One region of the Mesorhizobium sp. A623 genome, then DNA from elsewhere that is predicted to be linked to it. Evidence: predicted binding sites of a transcription regulator. Region 1 holds the regulator's gene; the other holds the start of a gene.
What was found. Region 1 encodes LexA, which represses DNA repair genes until DNA is damaged. Its sites were predicted from a motif close to TGTTCNNNNTGTGTTCNG; they were not measured.

Region 1 (13,994 bases):
ACAAAGCAATCGACAGCTAGGCCTAAGGACGCTATTGCCCTTGTTTCAGACGTGGCGCACGCCAAAATGCGCCTCCGCAACAATCGGAAGTGACGATGCTTGGTACGCTAAGAGACGCTGCAGGTTCATGGGTCGCGAAGGGCCTGCTCTCGATATTGGTGCTCAGCTTTGCCGTATGGGGCATATCCGGCCGCATGGCCGGGGGGCTTGCCGGCCACGAATCGGTGATTACGGTCGGCGGCACGTCGGTTTCGGTCAACGAGTACCGGCTGGCCTATGACGGCCAGGTCAACGCCATGTCTCAGCAGTTCGGCCAGCGCATCAGCCGCGAACAGGCGACCGCGCTCGGCATCGACAGCCAGGTGCTGGGGCAGCTCGTCTCCGGCGCGCTGCTCGATGAAGAGGCGCGCAAGATCGGCCTCGGCCTTTCCAAGGACCGCCTGGCGGAATTGACGCGCGAAGACCCCGCCTTCAAGGGTCCGGGCGGACAGTTCGACCGCCGCACCTTCGACTACATGCTCAACCAGGCCGGCATGCGCCCGGAAGACTATCTGGTAAACCGCGCCAAGGTGGCGGTGCGCCAGCAGATCGTCCAGGCTGTGTCGGATGGGATGAAAGCGCCGGACACCTTCCTTCACGCCGTAGCGCTTTATCGCGGCGAGGACCGGACCGTGGACTATATCACGCTGCCGAAATCGCTGGTCGAACCGCTGGCCGCCCCCTCCGATAGCGCGCTCTCGTCCTATTTCGACGAAAACAAGAAGACCTATGCCGCGCCCGAATACCGGAAATTCTCCTATGTGAAGCTCGAGCCGGAAGACATCATGGATTTGAGCGGCGTGACCGACGCGCAGGTCCACGAAGATTACGAGAAGAACAAGGCGCGCTACACGACCCCGGAAATGCGTACGGTCGAGCAACTGGTGTTCAAGTCCACCGACGCCGCCAGTGCCGCGCTTGATTCGCTCAAGGCCGGGGGCACCTTCGACAAGCTCATCACGGCCGAGGGCAAGACGCCGGCCGACACGCTGCTCGGCACCTTGTCCAAGGACAAGATCGCCGACACGGCGGTGGCGGATGCGGCCTTTTCGCTGAACGTCAACGAGGTCAGCGCGGTCGTGCAGGGAAGTTTTGGACCGGTCCTGCTTCGCGTAACCGAGATCAAGCCCGAAATCGTCAAGTCGCAAGCCGACGTCTCCGACGAAATCCGCAAGGATCTGGCGCTGGCCGAGGCCAACCGAATCCTGCTCGACGCCCATGATTCCTATGAGGATTCCCGTGCCGCCGGCGACTCGATGGCGGAAGCCGCGTCGAAGCTGAAGCTGAAAGTCGCCACCGTCGATGCGATAGACCGCACCGGGCAGACGCCCGACGCAACCGTCGTCAAGGGATTGCCGGCATCGGCTGACCTGATCAAGGCGGTGTTCGATGCGGAAGTGGGCGCGGAAAACCAGGCACTGGCCACGGATGCGCAGGGCTATGTGTTCTATGAGGTGAACGAGATTACGCCGGCGCGCGACCGCACGCTGGACGAAGTTCGCGAGAAAGTCGTCGCCAACTGGACGCAGGCCGAAACGACCAGGTTGCTTGTCGAAAAGGCTCAGGACGTGGAAAAGCGCATGAAGACCGGCGAGACGCTGGACGCGATCGCCAGTGAGTTGAAGCTCGAAAAACAGACCAAGCGCGGCGTCAAGCGCGACACCGACGACGCCGATTTCGGCAAGGCGGGCGCGGCCGCCACTTTCGGCGTTGGCGAAGGCGGCATCGGCCTTATTCCAGCGCCGACCGGGGACGGCCAGATCGTGTTCAAGGTCGAGCAGGTAATCGAGCCGGCCGCCGCCGACGCCAGTTCCGTACCGGAGGATATGCAAAAGTCCTTCGCTTCCGGCATGTCGGACGATCTGCTGGACCAATTGGTCGCCCAGTTGCAGACGCAGTATCCCGTCCAGATCGACCAGACCGCAATCAGCCAAGCACTGGCAAGATGAACACGCTGAAAGCCCATATCGCCAAGGTTGGCGGCGGTAGCGCCCTCTCCTTCGAGGAAGCGCGCGAAGCCTTTGACATCATCATGTCGGGCGATGCCACGCCCGGCCAGATCGGCGGCTTCCTGATGGCGCTGCGCGTTCGCGGCGAAACGGTGGAAGAGATTTCCGGCGCGGTCGCCACCATGCGCGAAAAGATGTTGCGCGTGGAAGCGCCCGCCGATGCGATCGACATCGTCGGCACCGGTGGCGACGGTTCGCACAGCTTCAATATTTCGACCGGAGCCGCCTTCGTCATCGCCGGCAGCGGCGCGCCGGTCGCCAAGCACGGCAATCGCGGCAGTTCCTCCCTGACCGGCACAGCGGACGTGCTGACTTCGCTCGGCGTCAAGATCGACCTGCCGCCGGAAGCCATCAGCCGCTGCATAAAGCAGGCCGGCATCGGCTTCATGTTCGCGCCGGCGCATCACCCGGCCATGAAGCATGTCGGGCCGACCCGCGTCGAGCTTGGCACGCGCACCATCTTCAATCTTCTGGGGCCGCTCTCCAACCCGGCCGGCGTCAGCCGCCAGCTGGTCGGCGTGTTTTCTCCCGAATGGGTCATTCCCGTTGCCGAGACGCTGAAGACGCTGGGCGCGGAGCATGTCTGGGTCGTCCATGGCGACGGCTATGACGAGATCACCACGACCGGCGAAACGCAGGTGGCGGAACTCGTCGGCGGAGAAATCCGCAATTTCACGCTGACCCCGGAAGCCGTCGGCCTGAAACGCTGGAACAAGCAGGATCTGCGCGGGGGTGATTCCACTACTAACGCGCAGGCGCTGCGGGCCATGCTCGGCGGAGCGCCAGGCGCGTTCCGCGACACCGTGCTAATGAACGCGGGTGCCGGCCTTGTCATTGCCGGAAGGGCAACGACGCTTGCCGACGGCATGCAGACCGCCGCCCAGACGATCGACAGCGGCCGCGCGCTTGCCATGCTCGACGCGCTTGTGAAAGTATCGAACGAATAGAGCCATGGCCGATATCCTGCGCAAGATCGAAGCCTACAAGCGCGACGAGATCGCCGCCGCCAAGGCCCGCACGCCGCTGGCCGAGATTAAGGCGCGCGCCGCCGATGCTGACGCGCCGCGCGGCTTTCTGGCGGCACTGGAAGCCAAGCGGAGCGCCAAAAAATTCGGCCTGATTGCCGAGATCAAGAAGGCAAGCCCCTCAAAAGGTCTGATCCGGGCCGATTTCGACCCGCCGGTGCTGGCGAAAGCCTACGAGACGGGCGGCGCTGCCTGCCTTTCCGTGCTGACTGATGGGCCGTCCTTCCAGGGTGCGCCGGAATTTCTGACCGGTGCGCGGGCGGCAGTCGCCCTGCCCGCTTTGCGCAAGGACTTCCTGTTCGATCCCTATCAAGTTTATGAGGCGCGCGCCTGGGGCGCGGATGCCATCCTCATCATCATGGCCAGCGTCGATGACGCCATGGCGCGAGAACTGGAAGACACCGCCTTCGCGCTGGGCATGGACGCGCTGATCGAGGTGCATGACGAGGCCGAACTGGAACGCGCGCTAAAGCTCGAATCGCGGCTGATCGGCATCAACAACCGCAATCTGCGCACGTTCGAAACCAGCCTGGACGTGTCCGAGCGGCTGGCCTCGATGGTCCCAGTGGGCCGGCTTCTGGTCAGCGAGAGCGGTATTTTTTCGCACGAAGACTGCAAGCGGCTGGAAAAGAGCCATATCGGCACGTTCCTGATTGGCGAAAGCCTGATGCGGCAGGAAGATGTGGCGCAGGCGACACGGCTGCTGCTGACCGGGGCGGCCACCGCCGCGGAACATGTCTAGCCGCCTCACCCATCTCGGTGCGCAGGGCGAGGCGCATATGGTCGATGTCGGCGACAAGGCCGAGACTACCCGCACGGCGATTGCCGAGGGGTTCGTGACCATGCTGCCCGAAACGCTGGCGATGATCCTCGCCGGCAACGCCAAGAAGGGCGACGTGCTCGGCACCGCGCGCATTGCCGGCATCATGGCCGCCAAGAAGACGCACGAACTAATCCCGCTCTGCCATCCGCTGCTTTTGACCAAAGTGTCGGTCGACATCGAACCGGATCATGCTTTGCCCGGCCTTAAAATTACCGCGCTGGCCCGCGTCACCGCCAAGACCGGCGTCGAGATGGAGGCGCTGACCGCCGCTTCCGTCGCCTGCCTGACCATCTACGACATGGCCAAGGCGGTCGACCGCGCCATGGTGATTTCCGGCATCCGGCTGGTGGAAAAGATTGGCGGCAAATCCGGTCACTATCAAGCGGAAGCGTGAAATGGCGCTGATCCCGGTTTCCGAAGCGCTTGAACGCCTGTTGGCCGGCGCAGAGCCGCTGGCCGGCGAAAGTGTCCCCCTGCTCGAGGCGATGGACCGCGTGCTGGCCGAGCCGATCGTGGCGCTGCGCACCCAGCCGCCCTTCGACGCATCCGCCATGGACGGCTATGCGGTGCGTTTCGCCGATATCGCCACCCTGCCCGCACGGCTGTCGGTGATCGGCACGGCGCCGGCCGGTCGCAGCTTTGCCGGCAGCGTTAACGCGGGCCAGGCCGTGCGCATCTTCACTGGCGCGCCGCTACCCGAAGGCGCAGACACCATCGTCATCCAGGAAAACGTCCACGATCTGGGCAACGCGACCGTCGAGGTGCTGGAGCCGACGGACAAGGGCCGCAACATCCGCCGCGCCGGCCTCGATTTCGTTACCGGTGACGTTCTTCTGGAGGCCGGCCGCCTGCTCGATCCGGCGGCCCTTTCGCTCGCGGCCTCCGCCAATCATCCAAGCGTGAGCGTGGTGCGGAGGCCGCTGGTCGCCATCATCGCCACCGGCGACGAATTGCGCGCACCGGGCAGCGTGCTCGGCCCCGGCCAGATCATCTCGTCCAACGCCTACGGGGTCGCTGCAACCGCACATTCGGTCGGCGCGCGCGCGCTCGATCTCGGCATTGCGGCGGACCGCAGGGAGGCCATCGCCGCGCTGGTGCGGCAGGCCGTGGCAGCCGGTGCCGATGTCATCGTCACGCTGGGGGGGGCTTCCGTCGGCGACCACGATCTCGTCCACGACGTGCTTGCCGAGGAGGGCATGGTGCTGGACTTCTGGAAGGTGGCGATGCGCCCCGGCAAGCCGCTGATGTCGGGTCGGCTGGACAATGTCCGCTGCATCGGCCTGCCCGGCAACCCAGTCGCCAGCCTGGTGTGCTCTCAGCTTTTCCTCAAGCCGCTGCTTGCGCGCCTTGGCGGCCGCGCCTACCGCCCCGACCTGCGCGAGGCGCTTCTCGGCGCACCCATGCCGGCCAACGATCTGCGCCAGGACTATGTTCGCGCGGCGGTGCGCGACGATACAGGCGCGCTGGTGGCGACGCCGTTCGGTGTTCAGGATTCGTCGATGCTGCGAAGAATGACTGAAGCGGGCGGCCTGATCGTGCGCGAACCCTTTGCGCCTGCCGCGCAGGCCGGCGACGCCTGCCGCGTGCTGATGTTACGCTGAACAAATCGTCAACACATTCATTAAACTTTAAATGGTTGCGGAACACAACTGGAACAGATACTGTTTGTTCTGGTTTTGTTTTTCCGATTCCATATCGGACCGCCGGGGGCCGCCATGCTGACGCGCAAGCAACACGAACTGCTTCTCTTCATCAACGAAAGGCTGAAGGAGAGCGGCGTTCCGCCCTCCTTCGACGAGATGAAGGATGCGCTCGATCTTGCCTCGAAGTCGGGGATTCATCGCCTGATTACCGCACTGGAGGAACGCGGCTTCATCCGGCGGCTTCCCAACCGCGCACGTGCTCTCGAAGTCTTGCGCATGCCGGAATCGCTGACGCCCAGTTTCAACGGGGCGCGCAAATTTTCGCCCAGCGTCATTCAGGGCGGCCAGGGTCAGAATGGTTCGGGCCAGGGCAATTCGGGCGGGCAAGGCAAGAACTCTCGGCTGCAGAGCGCGGGCAATGACGACGATGTCGCCGCCAATGTCTCGATCCCGGTCATGGGACGCATCGCCGCCGGCGTGCCGATCGACGCCATCCAGCACAAGACGCATTCGATCTCGGTTCCGCCGGACATGATCATGGGCGGTGAGCACTACGCGCTGGAGGTGAAGGGCGATTCGATGATCGAGGCCGGCATCTTCGACGGCGATACGGTCATCATCCGCAATGCCAACACCGCCAATCCCGGCGAAATTATCGTCGCCCTCGTCGATGAGGAAGAAGCCACGTTGAAGCGGTTTCGCCGCAAGGGCGCGTCCATCGCGCTTGAAGCCGCCAATCCCGCCTACGAAACGCGCATCTTCGGACCTGACAGGGTCAAGGTGCAGGGCAAACTGGTCGGGTTGATCCGACGTTACTGAGTCGACGGCCTTCCTGAACTGGCATGGCAAATGCTACTCGGCCGTCGTGTTCAAAACGCTGACTTAATCCAGCAAGATCGCTCGACAGCCGCCGCGTTGGGCTCAATCGTCGCCCGCTGTGGTGACACCGGTCGTTTTGGTTCTTGTCCGAACCACCTTTTTATAAGGCGGCAAGCCGCGGGCCTCGCGTGAAAACTTCCGCTGCGTGTGCCAGGGCCGATAGTGTTCTTCGACGGCGAAACGGATTTCCGCCGGTACTGCTGCCGATTGCCGGTTGAAGAATATCTCGACGCTGCCGGAGCGAGCCAGTTGGCGCTTGGTGATCACCGTGACCAGCGGATCGCGGCATGGGTCGGAGGCGGTCGCGTCGTCGATGATGATCACGCTCGCGAAGGCGCAGGCGGGTCTGGCCGCCTTGGCGTCCTGCGCATGGGCAACCAGCGCGCCGGCCTCGTGACGGGCGACACACAGGCCTTGCGCGCACAGGAACGGCGTTCCCGGCGGTAGTTCCATGCTGTCGGCAAGGTCGAACTCGAGGGTTTTGGCCCCTGAGGTTTTAACCTTGACCATCTCCGGCTTAATGACGGTTTCGGCATTGAGCGCGCGGCGCCAATTGTCGATGGTGAACGCGTTGGGTCGAGGTCGGTTGACCGCCAGTTCGCTTCCGCCGATCGACACGGCGACAAGCCGAGCGTCCTCCGACACCAGCACGTCCGGCGTCTTCACCATGGGCACCGCCAGCAGACCGGCAATCGCCAGGGGTAGTGCGGCAAGCCGTAGCCAGGTGGTCGCCATCGTGGCAAAGACCAGCGCGCCGGTGATGAACAGCACCGACTGGACGGAAACGAGGCCGACCGCGTCGATGGGCGAGCGCGCCGCGATCCAGTCGGATATGACGATCATCGCGGCCAGCCCCCTGCCCATGACATAGAGGAAGGGGCCATCCGCGCCGAACGGCATGGCCAGCGCGGCAAGCACGGCAAACGGCATGACGATGACCGAGACGATGGGCATCACCGCCAGATTGGCAAACAGGCTGAGCGGCGCGACGCGCTGGAAATGCCACATGGCATAAAGCGTCGTAGCGCCTCCGGCGATGATGGACGTCATCGCGAGACCGCCCATTCCCGCCAGGAATTTGCGTGACAGAAGCCTGCGACAGAGCGGCGCGCGGGCACCTTGCCGCCTGCCCGCCCCGACCGGTAATCGGACCAGCCGGCATAGGCGCCGACCAGGGCCGCGGTTGCCGCAAACGACATCTGGAAGCTCGGGCCGACGACCTCGTGCGGCGACACCACGATCACCGCAATGGCGGAAATGGCCAGATTGCGCATGGTCAGCGCCGCGCGGTCGAACAGCACGGCCAGCAGCATGACCGCCAGCATGATGAAACTGCGCTCGGCGGCCACCACGACGCCCGAAATGGCAAGATAGGCGGCGATGGAAAAGAGCGCGGCGGCGGCGGCATATTTTTTCACCGGCCGGCGCGAGGAGAAATCGGGAAACAGCGCGAACCCGCCGCGCAGCAGCAGCATGATCGTGCCGGCAACCAGCGCCATGTGCAGGCCAGAAATCGAGATGATGTGGTAAATGCCAGTCTTGCGCATGGCTTCGTTGATGGCGTCCGGGATGCCGGCGCGCACGCCAACGATCAGCGCGGCGGCGATCTCGCCTTCGGGACCGCCGACGCTTTGCCGAATACGGCCGGCAATGGCTTCGCGCGCGTTTTCGATCGCGGACGCCACCCTTGCCGATACCGGCATCGACGCCGAGGCAACCCGCTTCGGATTGCTCAGGAAGAAGCCGCTCGCGCCGATACCGTCGAAATAACTCTGGAAGGAATAGTCGTAGCTGTCGGGCCGCACCGGGCCGGTCGGCGGCAAAAGCCGGACATAACCGTTCAGCACAGAACCTGCGGTAACGCCTTGCGGAATCGTACGCGCGGACAGCCGTACCCGCTCCGGCGCATAACGCAGCGTCGGCCTCGCCGTCGAGAGTACGTCGAGGGTCAGCCTGACACGGCCGGTTTCCATCTGATCGACCGACACGACCCGCCCGGTCAGGCTAGTCGATATTTCCGATCCCATGGTCTGGGTGCCGGCACGCCACGTCTCGATCTTGGCTGCGAGGAAGCCAAGGCTGCATAGCAGGGCGGCGGTCAGGCAGAGATACGGTAACGGACGCGCGCGCGACAGGAACGCCACGCCGGCCAGCGCGCAGACCAGCGCTACCGGTTGCAGAAAGCCGGGCTCGGCATCGAGCGAAAAATAGAGCGCCACGCCGATGGCGAGAAACACCGGCACCAGTAGAAACACGACGCCGCGATCAAGCTCGGTAATGGAAGCAGCCGCTATCCGGCCTGGCAAGGTGGCGACGGCAAAGCGGCGACGCCCTATTTTGCCGCGATCGATGGTCGCCGGAATGGTCGGGACAAAACTTCCGGCCGTGCCGTGCGGCAAAGCGAGATTTTGCGGTTCGACAACCGACTGGCGTTCCTTCGGCGGCGCAAGGCCCAGCAGCAGCCGTTCGCCGGCGTTTTCACTTGCGCCGGCGCTGTGCGTGCTGCCCCGGCCCAGTCCAGCCATCGGGTCTGCCCCTTGCGCCCTCGACCTCCTATGCTACATGAACGCGCGAGGCGCGAAACCCCGCGCGCAAAAACCATTTCCTTCGAGAATTCGACATGCCCGACAAGATCGTCACCCGTTTTGCCCCCTCGCCCACCGGCTTCCTGCACATAGGCGGCGCGCGTACGGCGCTGTTCAACTGGCTCTATTCGCAACATGTCGGCGGCACGATGCTGCTGCGCATCGAAGACACCGACCGGGAGCGCTCCACGGAAGCGGCGACCGCCGCCATTCTCGACGGCCTTAGCTGGCTCGGCCTGAAATGGAACGGCGAGCCGGTTTCGCAGTTCGAGCGTGCGCCGCGCCACCGCGAAGTGGCCGAAGAACTCGTGCGGCAAGGCAAGGCCTATTACTGCTACGCAACACCTGCCGAACTTACCGAAATGCGCGAAACGGCGCGCGCCGAGGGGCGGCCGCCGCGCTATGATGGCCGCTGGCGCGACCGCGATCCCGCCGAAGCGCCCGAAGGCGTGCCGGGTGCGATCCGCATCAAGGCGCCGACAGACGGCGAGACGCTGGTGCGGGATCTGGTGCAGGGCGAGGTGCGCTTTCCCAACAAGGATCTCGACGATTTCATCATCCTGCGCTCGGACGGAAACCCGACCTACATGCATGCCGTCGTCGTCGACGACCACGACATGGGCGTCACCCATATTATCCGGGGCGACGACCACCTGACCAATGCCGCGCGCCAGACGGTGATCTACCGCGCCATGGGCTGGGAGGTGCCGGAAATGGCGCATATTCCGCTGATCCACGGGGCGGACGGCGCCAAGCTTTCGAAGCGCCACGGGGCGCTCGGCGTCGAGGCTTACCGCGCCATGGGCTATTTGCCGGAAGCGCTACTTAACTACCTGGCGCGTCTTGGCTGGAGCCATGGCGACGACGAGGTCATGTCGGTGACCGACATGGTCAAATGGTTCGACATAACCGACGTCAACAAGGGTGCGGCCCGCTTCGATTTCGCCAAGCTGGAAGCGATCAACGGCGTGCATATGCGCCGCATGGACGATGTGGCCCTGCTCGACATCTTCGTTGCCACCCTGCCCTATCTCGAAGGCGGCCCCGCGGTTGCCGCACGTCTCGACGCCAGCCGCAAGACGCAGTTGCTTGCAGCCCTGCCTGGCCTCAAGGAGCGCGCCAAGACGCTGGTGGAACTGCTGGATGGCGCGGCCTTCTTGTTTGCGGAGCGGCCGCTGCCGCTGGACGAGAAAGCAGCCACCGTGCTCACCGCAGAGGCCAAGGGCATTTTGCGCGGCGCACTGGCCGCGCTGCAAGGCGTGTCCGGCGAGTGGTCGGCGGCCAATGCCGAAGCCGCGATTCGCACGTTCGCGACTGCTGAAGGACACAAGCTCGGGGCCGTGGCGCAACCTTTGCGGGCGGCCCTTACCGGCAAAAGCACCTCGCCCGGGGTTTTCGATGTCCTTGCGGTGCTCGGCCGCGAAGAAAGTCTGTCACGTGTTGGAGATCAAATCGATTAGGGCAGCTATGCTGTCATAGTTTTGGATTGAAACAGGTCTATTGCGGTGCAACATTAACTACTGTTTTTATCCATGCCGGAAGCCGCACCGGCCACCCGTTGCAGGTCAATTGAATTGCCGCCTGTCGATGTCAGGAACGTATGATCGGGAAGCCGGCATACAGAACTTTAGGAGTTTGCGATGACCGAAAAAACTGCAACGCTGGAATTTGGCGGCAAAACTCACGAACTCAAGGTGCGAAGCGGGTCCGTCGGGCCGGACGTCATCGACATCGGCGCGCTGTACTCGACGACAGGAGCCTTCACCTACGATCCAGGCTTTACCTCCACCGCAAGCTGCGATTCGGCCATCACCTATATCGACGGCGACGCCGGCATCCTGCTGCATCGCGGCTACCCGATCGACCAGCTTGCCGAACATGGCGACTTCCTGGAGGTCTGCTACCTGCTGCTGTACGGCGAACTGCCGACCAAGGCCCAGAAGGACGATTTCGACCACCGCATCACGCGCCACACCATGGTGCATGAGCAGATGTCCAAGTTCTTCACCGGCTTCCGCCGCGATGCGCATCCGATGGCGGTGATGTGCGGCGTGGTTGGCGCGCTGTCGGCGTTCTATCACGACTCGACCGATATTTCCGATCCGTACCAGCGCATGGTCGCCTCCATGCGCCTCATCGCCAAGATGCCGACCATCGCGGCAATGGCCTACAAATACCATATCGGCCAGCCCTTCGTTTACCCGAAGAACGACCTCGGCTTCGCCGCCAATTTCCTGAACATGTGTTTTGCGGTGCCATGCGAGGAATACAAGGTCAACCCGGTGCTGGCGCGCGCCATGGAGCGCATCTTCATCCTGCACGCCGATCACGAGCAGAACGCCTCGACCTCGACGGTGCGGCTCGCCGGTTCTTCGGGCGCCAATCCGTTTGCCTGTATCGCGGCGGGCATCGCCTGCCTGTGGGGACCGGCGCATGGCGGCGCCAACGAGGCGGCGCTGAACATGCTGGGCGAGATCGGCCATGTCGACCACATCCCTGAATTCATCGATCGCGCCAAGGACAAGAACGACCCGTTCCGGCTGATGGGCTTTGGCCACCGCGTCTACAAGAACTACGATCCGCGCGCCAAGATCATGCAGCAGACCGCGCATGAGGTCCTGACCGAACTCGGCATCAAGGACGACCCGATGCTCGACATCGCCATGGAACTGGAAAAGATCGCGCTGACCGACGAATATTTCATCGAGAAGAAGCTCTACCCGAACGTCGACTTCTATTCCGGCATCACGCTGAAGGCTCTGGGCTTCCCCACCACCATGTTCACCGTGCTGTTCGCGGTTGCGCGCACCGTCGGCTGGATCGCCCAGTGGAAGGAAATGATCGAGGACCCGCACCAGAAGATCGGTCGCCCGCGCCAGCTTTATACGGGCTCGCCGGAGCGCGACTACGTGCCGATCGCGAAGAGGTAGGAGATTAGGGGAATAGGGCAGTATGCAGGGAATGCACACCCTACTGCCCTACTGCCCTACTGCCCTACTGCCCTACTGCCCTACTGCCCTACTGCCCTACTGCTTCCAGCACCGCTTCGGCCGCCAGATCGCCTGCCGGGCGCAGCGTTGCCATGCGCCGTGCCACTTCGGCAAAGCCAGCCTTCTGCCACGCGCGCAAGCCGGTATCGGCGAACAGCGCTTCCAGCTCGCGCGCGATCACCGGCGGATGCACAAATTTGTCGTACCGTTCGGGAACGAGCGGCTTATCGGCAATGAGGTTTGGCAGCGAGCCCGACCACGCGATCAACGCTCTCCTCGCAATACTGCGCGCCAATGGATCGAGCTTGTAGCAGGAGATCATCGGAACCCCGGACAGCGCCAGTTCCAGCGATACGGTGCCCGACGCGATCAGCGCTGCGTCGGCCTGCCCGAAGGCGTGCCATTTCTGTTCCTGATCGACGGTGATTTCCGGCTGAAGCTCCCAGCCGGCAACAGCCGAGCGAACCAGTTCCGCGACATGCGGGACCGTCGGCAGCAACAGGCGAAGGCGGTGCCCGCGCGCGCGCAACAGCGAAACCGTCTCGCCGAACGGGCCGATCAGTTTGCGCACCTCGCTGCGCCGGGAACCGGGCAGGATGAGCAGCGTCTTTTCGCGATCCGCGGATAGATCGCGGGGTGCGGCTTGCGCCTCCTCTGCCGCCAGAACGCCCGGATTATGGGTCAGGCGATGCCCGACATAGGTGCCGGGAGGGCCGCCGAGGCGATCCAGTTCGGCCACCTCGAACGGCAGCACGCACAAGATGCGGTCCACATAGGGCCGCATCGCCACCGCCCTGCCCGGCCGCCACGCCCAGACGCTTGGACAGACATAGTGGACGATGGGGATCGCCGGATCGGCGGCGCGCACCTTTTTGGCAACGCGCAGCGAAAAGTCGGGGCTGTCGATGGTGATGAGGCAGTCGGGTTTTTCTGCGACAATCGCCCTTGCCGTCTGGCCGATCCGGCGGATCAGCCGCGGCAGGTCGCGAACCACCGCACTGAAGCCGACCAGCGCGATTTCGCCGGCGTCGAACAGCGAGACGAGGCCAAGTTCCTGCAAATGCCGCCCGCCGACCCCGACCAGCCGGATCTCGCGGCCAGTCGCCTTGCGCAAGGCGCGGACGAGGTCGGCCCCGAGAAGATCGCCGGATTCCTCGCCGGAGACGATGGCGATGGTCAGGGCGCGCTCACCGGCCATGGGCGGCACCTTTCGGCGGCAGGCCGACCACGAACAGGCCGAGCGCATTGGCGCGCGCGATCATTTCCGGCCCGTCGAGGATCAGCGAATGACCGGCCTCGACTGCGACGCCGGCCAGGCCGGCGGCATGGACGCCGTCGATGGTGTTCGGGCCGATGGACGGCAGGTCCGCCCTCGCCTCCTGGCCGGGCTTGGCGCATTTGACCAGCACGCCGCGCGCTTTTCCAGCGATGCGGCCATGGTCGCGAAGATCGCGCACCCGTGCCAGCAAGCCGTCCGTGCCCTCAATGCCTTCAAGCGCGATGACGCGCCCGCCGACCGATATTGCGGCCTGCCCGATGTCCAGCGCGCCGATGGCTTCGGCGGCAGCGCGGGCGGCTTCCAGGTCGCGCCTGTCGGACGGCAGGGGTGCGGCCTTGGTATGGCAGCCCTCGATGGCGACCAGTTCAGGCACCACCTCGTGCGCGCCGACCACCTTGACGCCACGCCGCTCGATGTAGCGCAAGATGGCCCGCAGCAGCCCGTCGTCACCCAGCGAAAGCTCGATGGCCAAACGTGGCAGGGCGGCGAGAAGACTGGCGTTGAGGCGGATGGCCGACAGCTTCGGCCGCCGCTTGACCTCGCCGGCCAGCACCACATGGGTGACGCCATGGCGCTTCAACAGCGGCACGAGCGAACTGAAATGCTCCAGCTTTAGAAGGGCATGGTCGTTAGCGCCAAGCGGCCCGTCCGGGTCCGCCTCGCCTTCCAGCAGCACGACGAAAGGCCTGTGGCCCTGCTGTTCAAGCGCGTGCGCCACGGCT
Region 2 (5,561 bases), on a different contig from region 1:
CTCCTGCACCGCCTCTTCTAGAGCCACCTGGATCTCGGCCAGCGGCGGGATCGGCACCCACACCGGCAGGTCGTCGTCCAGAACGTGGTCCTCGCGCACATAGGCATGCGCCAGCACATAGTCGCCGAGCGCCTGCGTGTTGCGCAGGCCCGCGCAATGGCCGAGCATCAGCCAGGCATGCGGGCGCAGCACTGCGATATGGTCGGTGATCGTCTTGGCGTTGGAGGGGCCGACGCCGATATTGACCATGGTGATGCCGCCATGGTTCGGCTTCTTCAAATGATAGGCCGGCATCTGCGGCAAGCGTATCGCGGCGCTGTCTTCCGAGGGGCTCTCTCCCGCCAGCGTCACCAGATTGCCCGGCCCGACGAACTCCGTGTAGCCTTCGCCGCCTCTGGCCATGAGGTCGCGCGCGCGCGCCGCGAATTCGTCGATATAGACCTGATAGTTGGTGAACAGGACGAAGTTTTGGAAATGCTGCGGGCTGGTCGCCGTATAGTGGGAAAGCCGGTGAAGCGAGTAGTCGACGCGCTGCGCGGTGAACGGCGCCAGCGGCCTTGCCTCGCCCAGCGCCACCTCGAACGTGCCGTTGGCGATCTGGTCGTCGGTGCCGTCGAGGTCCGGCACGTCGAACAGGTCGCGGATCGGCCGCTTGATGCGCTCGGCAGCCGATCCGTCGACATGGGTGCCTTCGAGAAAGGCGAAATGCAGCGGAATGGGCGTATGCGATTCCGACACAGTTACCGGCACGCCGTGGTTGCGCATGATCAGCTGAAGCTGTTCCACCAGATAGGTACGAAACAGGTCGGGGCGCGTCACCGTGGTTGAGAAATTGCCGGGCGTCGGCATATGCCCGTAGGCTTGGCGTGAATCGACATGGCCAAACGAGGTGGTGGTCACCCCAACCTGCGGATAAAAGGCGCGGTAACGCCGGGAATTGTCGCCGCCATCGGCCAGCGCCGAAAAGGAATCGCGCAGGAAGCTGGTGTTGCGAAAGTAGAGCTTTTCCAGCGCTGCTACGGCTTCCCCGGCATCGGTGAAGTTTTGCGGGGCGAAAGGCTCCGGCGTAACGATGGAACCGATGGCCTTGGGGTAGATTCGATTTTCCATGGCCCACTATATAGATGTTTGCGGGGCGTGGGAGAGTGGGCGGGCCACCCAAGCCGATAAAACCCCGGCTTTATTTCAGCCGCGCCGCAAACTGACCAGAAGCACGAAACCGGCGCCGCTGCCCTTGCGCACCGTTGGCGCGTCGATGGTCGCCCCGTTGTCCGCGCGCATGAGCGGAACCGCCAGGACGGGCGCCGCAAGCGCCAGCAGGATCAGCGCGGTGCGCGGCAGTAGCCGCAGGATTGTTGCGATATTGGCGGTTGAGCGGGTCATGATCGGTACGGCTCAGCGGTTGAAATGGCTTGAGCACAAGCCGCCGCCGCACAGGCCGCTGTCCATGTCGTGCCAGGTGCGCGGCTGGCGGTCCGCCTGCGCGACGAGGACGGCGAACGCCATGCCGAACAGCGTCGTCAGCAGGCAAACGATGGTAAAGCGGCGGGCGAGCATGGCGGGCGTCTCCTTCATGCAAGGAGATTGCGCCCGGCCGGCTGAACCGGCACTGATGCCCGCATTCATCTGCCGTTCAAATTTATTGACAATGCTTTGTACCGGCTGCCGCTTGCGCCAGCGCCGCACCGGCTTACCTGTTGGGGGAACCCATCGCAGGAGAACCCGGCATGCCATCGCAGACTGTACCGATCGAACTTTACTATTGGCCAACCCCGAACGGCCACAAGATCTCGATCATGCTGGAGGAATTGGGCGTTCCCTACGTGGTAAAGTACGTCAACATCGGCAAGGGCGAGCAGTTCGAGCCTTCGTTCCTGAAAATATCGCCCAACAATCGCATGCCGGCGATTATCGACCCGGAAGGTCCTGCCGCTGACGGGCGATGGAAGGGAAAGCCGATTTCCGTCTTCGAATCCGGCGCGATCCTTCAATATCTTGGCCGAAAGTTCGGCAAATTCTACTCAGTGGATGAGCGCCAGCGGGTGGAAGTCGACCAGTGGCTGTTCTGGCAGATGGGCGGGCTTGGGCCGATGGCGGGGCAGGCGCATCATTTTCGGCAATATGCGCCGGAAAAGATCGCCTACGGCATCGACCGCTATACCAACGAGGTCAATCGGCTCTATGGCGTCTTGAACAGGCGTCTGGCAGACAGGGAATTTCTGGCCGGTGATTATTCGATCGCCGATATGGCCTCGTTCCCCTGGACCCGTTCTTACAAGAACCAGGGTCAGGACCTCGATGATTTTCCGAACATGAAACGCTGGTTCGAGGCGATTGCAGCTCGCCCGGCCGTCGTGCGGGGTGTCGAGATCGGCCAGGAACACCGCCGCAACCTGGCCGACGACAAGGAAGCGCAAAAGGTGCTGTTCGGCCAGAAGGCGAGATAGAGCGAATAGGGAATGGCGAATAGGGGAGAAGCGTTTGCTTTTCCCCTATCGCCAGACGATCCCCTCGCTACTCGCTACTCGCTACTCGCTACTCGCTACTCGCTACTCGCTACTCGCTACTCGCTACTCGCTACAGCTTCTTCCACGTCTGGCTCTCGCACAGGACGGCGAGCACGCAGCCGGTCATCTTTAGCGAACTGCCTGAAAGCTTTGCGCTGCCGGAATAGGTCTTGCCGTTCGAGGGCTTGGTGATCGAGCCGGTATAGGCATCGGCGCCGCTTGTCTTCATCGTGCCGATCGATTTGCCCGCATACTTGCCCGTCGTCAGTTTGATGCAGAACGATCCGCCGCAGGAACTGATCGCGGCCGTGTCGCCGTCCTTGGTTTTCCAGTTGCCCTCGATCGGGTCCGCAAGGGCCGCGCCGGTCAGGATCCCCGACACCATGAATGTGGCTGCAAGTGCCATGCTGGCTTTGGCAAACATCGAGAAGTCCTCCCTGTGAACCACGGTGGCGGCTCCTGCGCCGCCGTTCGTGCGTTAGAGGAAAGCTAGGCCAGCCTTATTCAAAACAAAAGTGGTGCCGCTGCGTAAGAACGGCAGCTTTTTTTGAGGGCCCCAGCCAAGGTTCAGCCCGAAATTTCATGGATTGCCATTTGGCCGATCATTTCCGTGGTTAGCGAAGTGTTGACCGGCAGGCGTCGGATTTTCATCGAATTTGAAACGAATCCGCATAAATGCGGGGTTTGTATCCTTAACGGTTTCTCACGTTTACCTCTTGTTTTAGCTTTGTTTTCTCCAAATTAAGCACGCCATTTAACGACGGATTCAAGCCTCGGCCTCATGCTTCGAAGCATCGGAAGAGCAAGCCCCCAGCCGAATTAAACGGACAAGCGGAGGCGGCTCTCGGGACAGAGACAGGGGATTGAAATGGCACGTTTTGAAATGCAGGAAGCCGGCTTCGGCGTCATGGGGGCAACTGCCCAGGCCGACATCCTTTTCGAGTTGGGCATGATGTATGCCACGGGCCGCGATTGCGCGACCGATATGGTGGCGGCTCACAAATGGTTCAACATCGCCGCGATCAAGGGTTCCACGCGAGCCGCCGGCCTGCGCTCGGAACTGTCGGCGACCATGTCCAAGATCGAGATCGCCCGCGCGCTTCGCGAAGCCCGCGAATGGATGACGATGCACTGAGTTATACGACGGACTGACAGGGCAAGGCTTCGGATCAACGCCGCACAAGACGGCGTGACCGGAAACAAGAATGCGGCACCCATAAGAGGCAAAGCCGCACGCACGACAGGGACGGCGAGGGGATTTCGTGGCGCGGGGCAATTGCTCCGGCTCGTAGGGGATCACTCGACAGGCAAAGCCGCGACCGGCCGGAACAAGGCCGGCACGGCTTTTGCCATTTATGCGGCGTTATCAAGAACAAGCGGCAGTTGCCTGACTCAATCACACCCTCTGGACAGAACCGTTGAAGAATGGAATTGTCGCCGCCATTCTGGGTAAGGCGTTGCCGTGTGGCAGCGTCCAATGGGAGGTTTCAGATGAAAAAAACGGGAATTCTGAGCGCAACGCTGTTCGGCCTTGCGATGGGCGTGTCCATGGCTCACGCCGACGACATCACCATCGCGGTGGCCGGTCCGATGACGGGACAGCTCGCCACCATCGGCGACCAGTTCAAGCAGGGTGCGCAGGCCGCCGCCGACGCAATCAACGCCGCGGGCGGGGTCGACGGCCGCCAGATCAAGCTTTCGATGGAAGACGACGTCTGCGATCCGAAGCAGGCTGTCTCGGTGGCCAACCGCATCGTCGCCGACGGTATCAAGTTCGTTGACGGCCACGCCTGTTCCGGCTCCAGCATCCCGGCATCCGCCGTCTATGCCGAAGCCGGCGTGCTGATGATGAGCCCGGCTTCCTCCAACCCGGTCATGACGGACGACGCAGCCGCCAAGGGTTGGAACACCATCATGCGCCTCTACACCCGCGACGACGCGCAAGGCGCATTCATCGGCCCATGGATCGCCAAGAAATATGCCGGCAAGAACGTCGTCGTCCTGCACGACAAGAGCGCATACGGCCAGGGCATCGCCGATGCTGTCCGCAAGACGATGGGCGAAAATGGCCTGAAAGAGGTCATGTATGAAGGCATCAATGCGGGTGAAAAGGACTATTCGGCCCTGATTACCAAGCTGAAGGAACTCAAGACCGATGTCGTCTATTTCGGCGGCTATCACCCGGAAGCCGGCCTGATCATGCGCCAGGCTGCCGAGCAGAACCTGAAGTTCCAGCTCATCATGCCCGATTCCATTGCATCGCCGGAATTCTGGCAGGTTGCCGGCCCGGCCGGCGAGGGCACCATGTTCGTGTTCCCGTCCGATCCGCAGGCCAAGCCGGAGGCGAAGGCGGCGATCGAGAAGATCAAGGCCGGCGGCTTCGTGCCGGAGGGCTTCACGCTGTTCTCCTACGCCACCATCCAGGCGATCGCGCAAGGCATCCAGCGCGCCGGCAGCGACGATCCGGCAAAGGTTGCCGAAGCGCTGAAGGACGGCAAGCCGATCGACACCGTGGTCGGCCCCGTCACCTTCGACAAGAAGGGCGACCTGATGAACGCCAGCTACGACATCAACCAGTGGCACGACGGCAAATACGCCCCCATTGCGCAGTAAGAAGCCGCTATCTGATGTTGAAATATCCTCAGATCTTACCGTCAAGTCCCAGTTGATGGTACTTGTGCATGATCTTGTCCTGGTTCTCCAGCAGCCAGTCGATCGACGGCTCGTTGCTCAGCGCCTTGCGGATGGCTTCGGTCGTGCCCTTGCGGTGCAGGTCGAACAGGATCTTGTGATCGAGGTTGTTGTCGTCGACCACGCTGGGCGCCAGCCATACCGAGCAGATGATGCCGAGGTCGTTGGCCTTTTCTTTCGGGATGATGCCGGCGCGAACCGCGTCGAGAACGCCGTTGGCGATGGCGAACTGGACCGTGCCCATCAGGATGTTGGTGTAGCGCGTGCTCTTGACCGTCACCTTGGACACGCAAAGCGTCACCGGGCGCACCATGATGTCGGTGTTGAGCAGCGCAAAGACGCGCGTATGACCGGCGACCTGGT

Region 2: the regulator LexA is predicted to act here: its motif matches at 3,225-3,242, upstream of ACX3P1_RS23655 (sel1 repeat family protein).

The regions. Positions count from the first base shown of each region.
Region 1 covers NZ_JBTMXB010000004.1:119,164-133,157, reverse strand. The annotation lists gene ACX3P1_RS06260 (SurA N-terminal domain-containing protein) at 96-1,988, shown strand; gene trpD (anthranilate phosphoribosyltransferase) at 1,985-2,995, shown strand; gene trpC (indole-3-glycerol phosphate synthase TrpC) at 3,000-3,815, shown strand; gene moaC (cyclic pyranopterin monophosphate synthase MoaC) at 3,808-4,290, shown strand; gene ACX3P1_RS06240 (molybdopterin molybdotransferase MoeA) at 4,292-5,497, shown strand; gene lexA (transcriptional repressor LexA) at 5,612-6,358, shown strand; gene ACX3P1_RS06230 (ComEC/Rec2 family competence protein) at 6,461-7,468, opposite strand; gene ACX3P1_RS06225 (ComEC/Rec2 family competence protein) at 7,465-8,943, opposite strand; gene gltX (glutamate--tRNA ligase) at 9,039-10,463, shown strand; gene gltA (citrate synthase) at 10,644-11,933, shown strand; gene lpxB (lipid-A-disaccharide synthase) at 12,022-13,191, opposite strand; gene ACX3P1_RS06205 (LpxI family protein) at 13,181-13,994, opposite strand, start outside.
Region 2 covers NZ_JBTMXB010000037.1:573-6,133, reverse strand. The annotation lists gene ACX3P1_RS23680 (AMP nucleosidase) at 1-1,110, opposite strand, end outside; gene ACX3P1_RS23675 (hypothetical protein) at 1,186-1,383, opposite strand; gene ACX3P1_RS23670 (hypothetical protein) at 1,396-1,686, opposite strand; gene ACX3P1_RS23665 (glutathione S-transferase N-terminal domain-containing protein) at 1,728-2,447, shown strand; gene ACX3P1_RS23660 (DUF2147 domain-containing protein) at 2,578-2,931, opposite strand; gene ACX3P1_RS23655 (sel1 repeat family protein) at 3,376-3,642, shown strand; gene ACX3P1_RS23650 (ABC transporter substrate-binding protein) at 3,999-5,120, shown strand; gene fae (formaldehyde-activating enzyme) at 5,149-5,561, opposite strand, start outside.